DNA from 2 places in the Paeniglutamicibacter sp. GQ140 genome. Region 2 is predicted to be linked to the other one. Evidence: riboswitches for the same ligand, from Rfam matches in the RefSeq annotation. Region 2 holds a riboswitch; the other holds the start of a gene.
The links. Region 2 has a riboswitch for thiamine pyrophosphate ahead of thiM (hydroxyethylthiazole kinase). Riboswitches for the same ligand answer to the same signal wherever they lie in the genome.
Positions count from the first base shown of each region.

Region 1: another riboswitch for thiamine pyrophosphate. It lies ahead of AC6CHY_RS18260 (ECF transporter S component); the one in region 2 lies ahead of thiM (hydroxyethylthiazole kinase).

Region 1 is NZ_JCAXDW010000016.1:85,526-89,610, forward strand. Features, by position in the region: gene AC6CHY_RS18255 (ATP-binding cassette domain-containing protein) at 1-1,290, opposite strand, end outside; gene AC6CHY_RS18260 (ECF transporter S component) at 1,321-1,944, opposite strand; TPP riboswitch at 1,999-2,120, opposite strand; gene AC6CHY_RS18265 (DUF4235 domain-containing protein) at 2,192-2,452, shown strand; gene mnhG (monovalent cation/H(+) antiporter subunit G) at 2,559-2,966, opposite strand; gene AC6CHY_RS18275 (MrpF/PhaF family protein) at 2,966-3,229, opposite strand; gene AC6CHY_RS18280 (Na+/H+ antiporter subunit E) at 3,226-3,840, opposite strand; gene AC6CHY_RS18285 (Na+/H+ antiporter subunit D) at 3,837-4,085, opposite strand, start outside.
Region 2 is NZ_JCAXDW010000017.1:62,939-67,023, reverse strand. Features, by position in the region: gene pgm (phosphoglucomutase (alpha-D-glucose-1,6-bisphosphate-dependent)) at 1-310, shown strand, start outside; gene AC6CHY_RS18670 (aldehyde dehydrogenase family protein) at 428-1,891, opposite strand; TPP riboswitch at 2,011-2,109, shown strand; gene thiM (hydroxyethylthiazole kinase) at 2,101-2,919, shown strand; gene thiE (thiamine phosphate synthase) at 2,916-3,575, shown strand; gene thiD (bifunctional hydroxymethylpyrimidine kinase/phosphomethylpyrimidine kinase) at 3,572-4,085, shown strand, end outside.

The DNA.
Region 1 (4,085 bases), on a different contig from region 2:
GAAGGGGTTTGCCTCGGCCAGGTGCCCCAGCCGCAGCCGGGCCAGCAACGACTCGACCCGCGACTCGATCTCCGGCTGCGTGAACAGCGGTTCCCGGGTGCCGGGCTTGACCGCGTGCGCCGGGCCAAAGGCCAGCTCCTCGGCCACCGTGTTGGTGACGAATTGGTGTTCGGGTTCCTGGAACACCGAACCGATCCGGCCCACCAGCTCGGTGGCCCGCCAGTGGTAGGGGCGCGCCTCGGATCCGGCGGCCAGTTCCGCGGTGGCCAGCACCGTGCCGGAGGCCTGGGGCAACAGGCCCCCCAGGGTCAGGGCGAAGGTCGACTTGCCCGAGCCGTTGGCCCCGCGCACGCTCCAGGCCTCGCCCGCCGCGACCCGCATCTCAAGCCCGCCGGCGGCGACCGGGCCGCCGCGCTTCCGGGCGACGGCCAGGGAACCGGCCTCGAGCAGCAGTGCTCCGCTGCTCCCTGTGTTCGGCCTGGCCTCGATGGCCGGGGTGTATCCGGGCACCCAGACCCCGGCGGAAATCAGTTCCCCGCGGACGGCGCCGGGCCCGAACAGCTCGTCCGGGGTTCCCTCGTGGGCGATGCCCCCGCCCGGTTCCAGCACGATGACCCGGTCCATGTGCGGCGCCCAGGCCTCCAGCCGGTGTTCGACGATCAGCAGGGTCGCCCCGGTGGCGTCGAGTGCACGGATCACCGCGTCGCGGACCTCCAGCACGCCGGCCGGGTCGAGGTTCGCCGTCGGCTCGTCCAGCAGGACGAGTCCCGGGCCCATGGCCAGGATCCCGGCCAGGGCCAGGCGTTGTTTTTGCCCGCCCGAGAGCGCCGCGGTGGGGTGCTCCAGGGGGACGTCGAGTCCCACGGCGTCCAGGGCGTCGACGATGCGCCGGGCGATCTCCTCCGGCGGCACGGAGAGGTTTTCGGCGCCGAAGGCCACATCGTCACCGACCCGGGCCTGGACGACCTGGGTTTCGGGATCCTGCTGCATGAGCCCGACCAGGCCGCGGCCCTGGGCCACGGGCGTTCCGTCCAGCAGGAGCTCGCCGGAGGAATAGGCCTCGTCGTCCTCGTGCAGGACCCCTGCCAGCGCGTAGAGCAGTGTGGACTTGCCCGCGCCCGAGGGCCCGGCCAGCAGGACCCGCTCCCCGGCGCGGATGTCCAGGTCAAGGCCCCACAGGGCCGGTTGGGCGCGGTCCGCATGCCGCCAACCCCAGTTGCGGGCGCTGACGGACACGGGCGCGGAGAGCCGGCGGGCCTGCCCCGGGGCGTCGGCCTCACGGTGCAGCATCGAAGGTGAAGACATGATGGCGGCCGCGTCCTAGAGGATGGGTTCGGTGGCCGCCTTGCGGCTGGCTAGGGCGCCCAGGGCGCCGGTCTTGGCCAGGGCGCGGGTGGCCAGGAAGGACAGCAGCCCGGCGATGACGATGCCCGAGATGGTCATGAACGCGATGTAGGCGAAAAGCATGCCGGTGGTGTATTCGGGGTACCAGCGGAAGATGAAGGTGTCGTTGACGCTGCCGAAGAGCCCGGCGCCTGCACCGGCCAGCAAGGCCACGGGCAGGTTGAACTTGCGGTAGCGGAACGCGGCGAAGACCGCCTCGGCGCCCAGGCCCTGGATCAGGCCGGAGGTCAGCACCGTCAGCCCGAATTCGGACCCCATCAGCGCGGACACCATGGCCGCCACCAGTTCGCAGAACAGGGCCGCGCCGGGCTTGCGGATGACCAAGGCGCCGAGCACCGCGGGAAAGAGCCACATGCCCGAGACCAGTGCGGTCGAGGGCGGGAAGGCCAGGAACAGGAAGTCAAGCAGGTGGTGGGTGCTGTTCCAGGCCCAGAAGATGACGCCCGAGGACACGGCGATGACCGCTGCAATGACGATGTCGACGACGCGCCAGGACGTGGTTGCCGTTTTGGGCCCGGCGGGCTGGTTGGTGGTGCTCATGATCGTGATCCTCCTTGGATACAAGGAGGGGAGGGAAAACGTTTGTTTCAACGCACCCCTGAGAACTCGACTTCCTTCGCCGGTACTAGCCGGGGCAGGTTCGAGGGTCTGCGGTTCTCCGCACTCTCAGCGCCTTGGTGCGAATTGCTTCGCACGACGCTCCCCTGTCGTGATTGTTTCAGTCCTATGATGCTACCTCAGGCTATGCTGGGGCAGGTACCGTTGCCCGCAACATTTGGGAGTCCCCATGAACAGTTTGATGAAACTTATCGGCCCAGTTATTTCCATTGCCGCAGGATTCTTGGGCGGGAAGATCGTCGACAAGGCATGGCTTGGCTTCACCGGCCAGCAACCGCCCAAGCGAGGCAACAAGGAAGCACAGGCCGAGGCCAGCATGCGCCAGGCGATTGCCTTCGCCGTCCTTTCTGCCACGACCGCCGCCCTGATCCAGGTGCTCACCGACCGCGGCACCCAAAGGGCCCTGGCCCGGTTCGCCAAAAAGGCCTAAGCCACCAATGACTCGGGGGCCCACGGATTTCCCGTGGGCCCCCGAGTCGTTTCCGGCGCTGCCGCCGGCTCCGGGACACGGGTTACGGACCCGGGCCCCGCGGAGTCTAGTCGATGAAGTCGGTGCGGTCCCGCGGCCTGTCGCGGCCGATTTCGTGTTCCTCCCGCTGCTCGGCGGCCTCGACGACCGCCGCCAGCTCATCGGCAACGAGGGTCTCGCGCTTGAGGTGCCGCGTCCGGTATCCGGCGCGTCCGACCATGTGTGCCGAGACCGGCGCGGTGAGCAGCTGCAGCAACCAGGCCAGCACGAGCACCGGCAGCACCGCCCAGGAGCGCAGTTCCAGCCCGAGCGCCGCCAGCAGCAGGAACAGGCCCAGCACCTGCGGCTTGGTCGCGGCGTGCAGGCGCGAGAGCAGGTCGGGGAAGCGAAGCATGCCGATTCCCGCGGCCAGGGACATCAGGCAGCCGACGATCATGAACGTCCCGGCAACGATGTCGATGAGCGTGTCAAGCATCAGGCGTTCCTCCGATCCGTGACGAAGCGGGAAACCGTGACCGACCCGACGAACCCGACCAGGCAGGCCAGCAGCACAAAGACCAGGTTGTTGGCGTGCTGGTTGACGGTCATCTCGATGCAGAGCGCCGCGGAGATGATCAGGAGCAGCACGTCGGTGGCGATGACGCGCTCCAGGATGGACGGGCCCTTGGCCAGCCTGACGATGGCCAGGCAGGCCGCAATCGAGAGCGTGATTCCGCAAATCCACAGGACGATGTTCATGAAGGTGCTCCGTGTTCCTTGCTTGGTTCCGTCTTCTCGGCGTTCAGCGCCGCAAGTTCCTCGGCGGTGCCCATCATCCGGATCAGCCGTTCCTCGATCAGCAGGACCGATGCCCGGGCCTTTTCCACGCCCGCCTGGTCGTTGACGTTGAGCACGTGCAGGTACAGCGTGGAGGACCGTCGGTCCACCTCGACGACGTAGGATCCGGGCACCAGCGTCAGCACGTGGCCGACGAAGGTGACCAGCAGGTCAGACTCGGTGCGCAGCGTGACGGTGATGACCGCGCTGGTGGTCCGCGGCCCGCGGAACACCGCCAGGTACATGACCTCGAAGCTGGCCCGCGTCACGTCCCGCAGGAACGCCCCGATGAAGACCACGGCACGCCAGATGTTGAAACGCCCCGAAAGGATGATCGGCGGCAGGCGGAAGACCCGCACCAGCAGCAGCGAGATCAGCAGCCCGAACACCAGGTTTCCGATGGCAAAGTCCTGCCAGAGCGCGCCCCACACCAGCATCATCCCTACCAGCAGCGGAATCTCCTGGCGCAGCGTGGATCGCTGGCGCTGCCCGCTCTCGTCCTTGGCGTCGGCCAGACGTTGTTCCCTGCTCATCGTGCTTGCCCCTCTCCGGCTCCGAGGACGGCCTCGATGTAGTTGCCCTCATCGAGCATCTGTCCGGCCACCCTGTCGCTGAAGTCGAAGAGCGGCCCGGCAAACACCGTCAACGCCACGCCCACCAGCACCAGGGCGGCGGTCATGGCCAACATGCCGTTGGGCAGCAGGGCCGCGTTTCCGCGGTCGCTGTAGCGGCTGGCCGGTTCGTCGGCGACGATGTCGTAGGTGGCCCCGCGCGCCGC
Region 2 (4,085 bases):
CCCGAGCTATGCGCGGATCGACGCCCCGGCCGACAGGGAGCAGCGCGCGCGGCTGGGGAACCTCGCGGCCACCGACGTGGCGGCCGAGATGCTCGCCGGGGAAAAGATCACCGCGCGGCTGACCGAGGCGCCGGGCAACGGGGCGAAAATCGGCGGGCTGAAGGTCACCACCGAAAACGCCTGGTTTGCCGCGCGTCCCTCCGGCACCGAGGACAAGTACAAGATCTATGCCGAGTCGTTCCTGGGCGACGAGCACCTGGCCCGGGTCCAGTCCGAGGCCAAGGACATCGTCTCCGCAGTACTCGCCTAGCCGGCGCCTGTCCCGGGGGGGGTCGCCGCTGCGGGACGGCGCCCATCCGGGCCGGGCTTCCGTCGGATCAGGCAGGTAAAAACTCTCCCACAAGCAAATATGCGCCTTGTGGAATGCCTACATCAGCCTGTCGATGAGCTTGGACTTCGCCCAGGTGTACGGCGGGTAGATCGCCTTGAGCGTGTCGACCACGGTGGTCTTGCCCATCACGGAACGCATCTGCGAGAGCCGCTCGAAGCCATGCCGCCCGTGGTATGAACCCATGCCGGAGTCGCCCACGCCGCCGAAGGGGAGCCCCGGGACGGCCAGGTGCAGGTTGGGGGCGTTGTGCACGATGGCGCCCGCGCGCACCTGGTCCCCGAAGGCGGACTGCAGCCGCGGGTTCTCGCTGAAGAGATAGGCGACCAGCGGGGTCGGACGCGCATTGATGAAGCGCACCGCCGCGTCGAAGCTTTCCACCTCGATGATCGGCAGGATCGGTCCGAAGATCTCCTCGCGCATCAAGGGCGAGCCCGGATCCACGTTGGCCATCACGGTCGGCTCGATCTTCAGGGTGTCGGCGTCGTACCCGCCGCCGACGAGGACCTCTCCGTGCTCCAGGTAGGAAACCAGCCTGTCGAAGTGGGCCTTGTTCACGATGCGGCCGTAGTCGCGGCTGGCCAGCGGGTTCTTGCCGTAGAACGCGGTAATGGCCTTGGCCAGCTGCTTTTCCAGGCTTCCCGCGGCGTCGCCGACCGCCAGCACGTAGTCGGGGGCCACGCAGGTCTGCCCGGAATTCATGAACTTGCCGAAGGCCAGCCGGCGCGCCACCGTGGCGGAGGCCCCGTCCATCACCACGGCCGGGGACTTCCCTCCCAGCTCGAGGGTCACCGGTGTCAGGTGCTCGGCCGCGGCACGGGCCACGATCTTTCCCACCCGCTCGCCGCCGGTGTAGAAGATGTGGTCGAAGTGCTGTTCCAGGAGCACCTTGCTGGTTGACGCCCCGCCCTGGATAACGGCGCACGCGCGGTGGTCAAGGAACTTGGGGACCAGCCGGCCCAGCAGCGCGGAGGTCGCCGGGGCCAGCTCCGAGGGCTTGAGCACCGTGACGTTCCCCGCGGAGATGGAGGCAACCAGCGGGGCGAGGATCAGCTGCAGCGGGTAGTTCCAGGCACCGATGACCAGCACCACTCCCAGCGGCTGCGGCTCGATCTTGGCCGCCGCGGGATGCAGCACCAGCGGGATCTTCACCGGCTTGGATTCCATCCACTCGGAGAGGTGCAGTTGCGCGTGGTCGATTTCCGCGCGCACCATGTCGATTTCCGTCATCTTCGCCTCGACCGCCCCCTTGCCCAGGTCGTCGGCCAGCGCGTCGATGAAGTCCTGCTCGTGCGCGTCGAGCATCCGCTCGAGCGCCTTGAGCTGCGAGGCCCTGAAGCGGCGCGGGTGTGCCAGCCGGGTTGCCACCACGTCGTGCATCGAGGCGACGATCTCCATGATGTTTTCCGGCAGTTCGGGCACCACCTCGGGCAGCTCGAGCTCGTTCAGCGCCGTTGACTCGCGAGGCGGCGCGGATTTATGTGAAGTGTCGGATGTGCCCATGTCCCGAGCCTACGGCCAGTGTGGCATCGGCAACAGGCCGCCACGCTTGGGGCCGGTGCCGGGGGCGGTGCCCGGAGACATCGACTGCCCGCCCCGGCGCCCGGTGGGATAGGCTCGCGCATAGTGACACGGGGTGTCGGCGCATGCGGCCGGCTGAGATGAAACCCGTAGAACCTGATCTAGTTCGTACTAGCGGAGGGATGTTGCTCATGGAATCCATGGCGCCTTCAATTGTTGTATCACCCGGCGAGCTCGCCGATGCCCTGGGCGCCTTGCGCGCCTCCACGCCCCTGGTCCAGTGCCTGACCAACACGGTGGTCACCAACTTCACCGCCAACGTCTTGTTGGCCGCCGGCGCTTCCCCGGCCATGGTCGAGACGCCAGGGGAGGCGGGGGATTTCGCCGGAGTCGCGGCTTCGGTGCTGGTCAACCTGGGCACGCCGAACACCGAGCAGGCCGCCGCCATGCGCGAGGCCGTTGCCGGCGCCGGGGCCGCCTCGACCCCCTGGGTGCTTGACCCCGTGGCCGTCGGATCGTTGCGCGTGCGCACCTCGCTGGCCCGCGAATTCGCCGCCGCCGGACCCACCCTGATCCGCGGCAACGCCTCGGAAATCCTGGCGCTTGCCGGGGAGGCGGCCGGGGGTCGCGGCGTCGAGTCAACCGACTCGGTTGCGGCGGCGGCCGACGCCGCCGGGGAGCTGGCCAGGCGCACCGGCGCCGTGGTCGCGGTCTCCGGGAAAGCCGACCTGGTGACCGACGGGGCGCGCACGGTGTACGTGCACGGCGGCAGCGAGCTGCTGACCCGCGTCACCGGCGGCGGGTGCGCGCTGGGCGCGGTCTGCGCCGCCTTCCTCGCCACCGGCCCGGACCCGCTGGTGGCCACGGTTGCCGCGCACGCCTTCTACTCCGCCGCTGCCGAACGCGCCGCGGCCACGTCCGCGGGACCCGGGACCTTTGCCCCGCTCTTCCTCGATGCGCTGGCCGCCATCTCCCCCGCCGGCCTGGGCGCCACGGCGGTGCTCTCATGAGCGCCCGCGGCGTGTACCTGGTCGCGGATTCCGCCTCCACCGCCGGACGGCCCCTGGCGGAGATCGTGAAGGCCGCGGTGGACGGCGGGATCGAGACGGTGCAGCTGCGCTGCAAGGACCTGCCGGCGGCGCAATTCCTGGACATCGTCACCGCCTGCGCCCGGCACACCGCCGGGCGCGCGGCACTGCTGGTCAACGACCGCGTCGACGTGTACCTGGCCGCCCGTGCCGCCGGCGCCTCGGTGCAGGGGGTGCACATCGGCCAGTCCGACCTGCCCGCGGCGCTGGTGCGCGAACTGATCGGCCCCGACGCAATCCTGGGCCTCAGCGCCGCCACCGATGCGCAGATCGATGCGGCAAACAGGCTGCACGCCAACGCACCGGGCACCATCGACTACCTGGGCGTCGGCGCCGTGCACGCCACCCCGACCAAGAAGGACCACCCCGAACCGCTGGGCCATGCGGGCCTGGCCCGCGCCGCGGGACTCAGCGACCTGCCCGTTATCGCCATCGGCGGGATCGACGCCGCCGATGTGGCCCCGCTGGCCCGCTCCGGGGCCGCCGGCGTCGCGGTGGTCCGCGCCATCTGCTCCGCGCAGGACCCGCGCGCCGCAGCCACGAACCTACGCAACCTCTGGGAGGGCACCAAGCCATGAGCACCCCGAACACCGTGAAGAACATCCTGTCCATCGCCGGCTCCGACCCCTCCGGCGGCGCCGGGATCCAGGCCGACCTGAAGTCCATTGCCGCTGCAGGCGGCTACGGGATGGCCGCCATCAGCGCCCTGACCGCGCAGAACACCCGCGGCGTGAGTGCCGTGCACGTGCCGCCGGCCGGGTTCCTGCTGGCGCAGCTGCGCGCGATCTCCGAGGACATCTCCATCGACGCGATCAAGATCGGGATGCTCGCCAACGCGCGGGTCATCGACGAACTCGGCGGCTGGCTCGCCGGCATCCGGGCCGTCGGATCCGCCGCGCCGGCCGTCGTGCTGGACCCGGTCATGGTCGCCACCAGCGGGGACTCGCTGCTGGATGCCGACGCGGAGGCCGCCCTGCGTCGCCTCCTGGCCCACGTCGACGTTCTCACCCCCAACATCCCGGAGCTCGCGGTGCTGGCACGCGGCCCGGTGGCCACCGACTGGGAGCAGGCCGTCGCCCAGGCGCGCG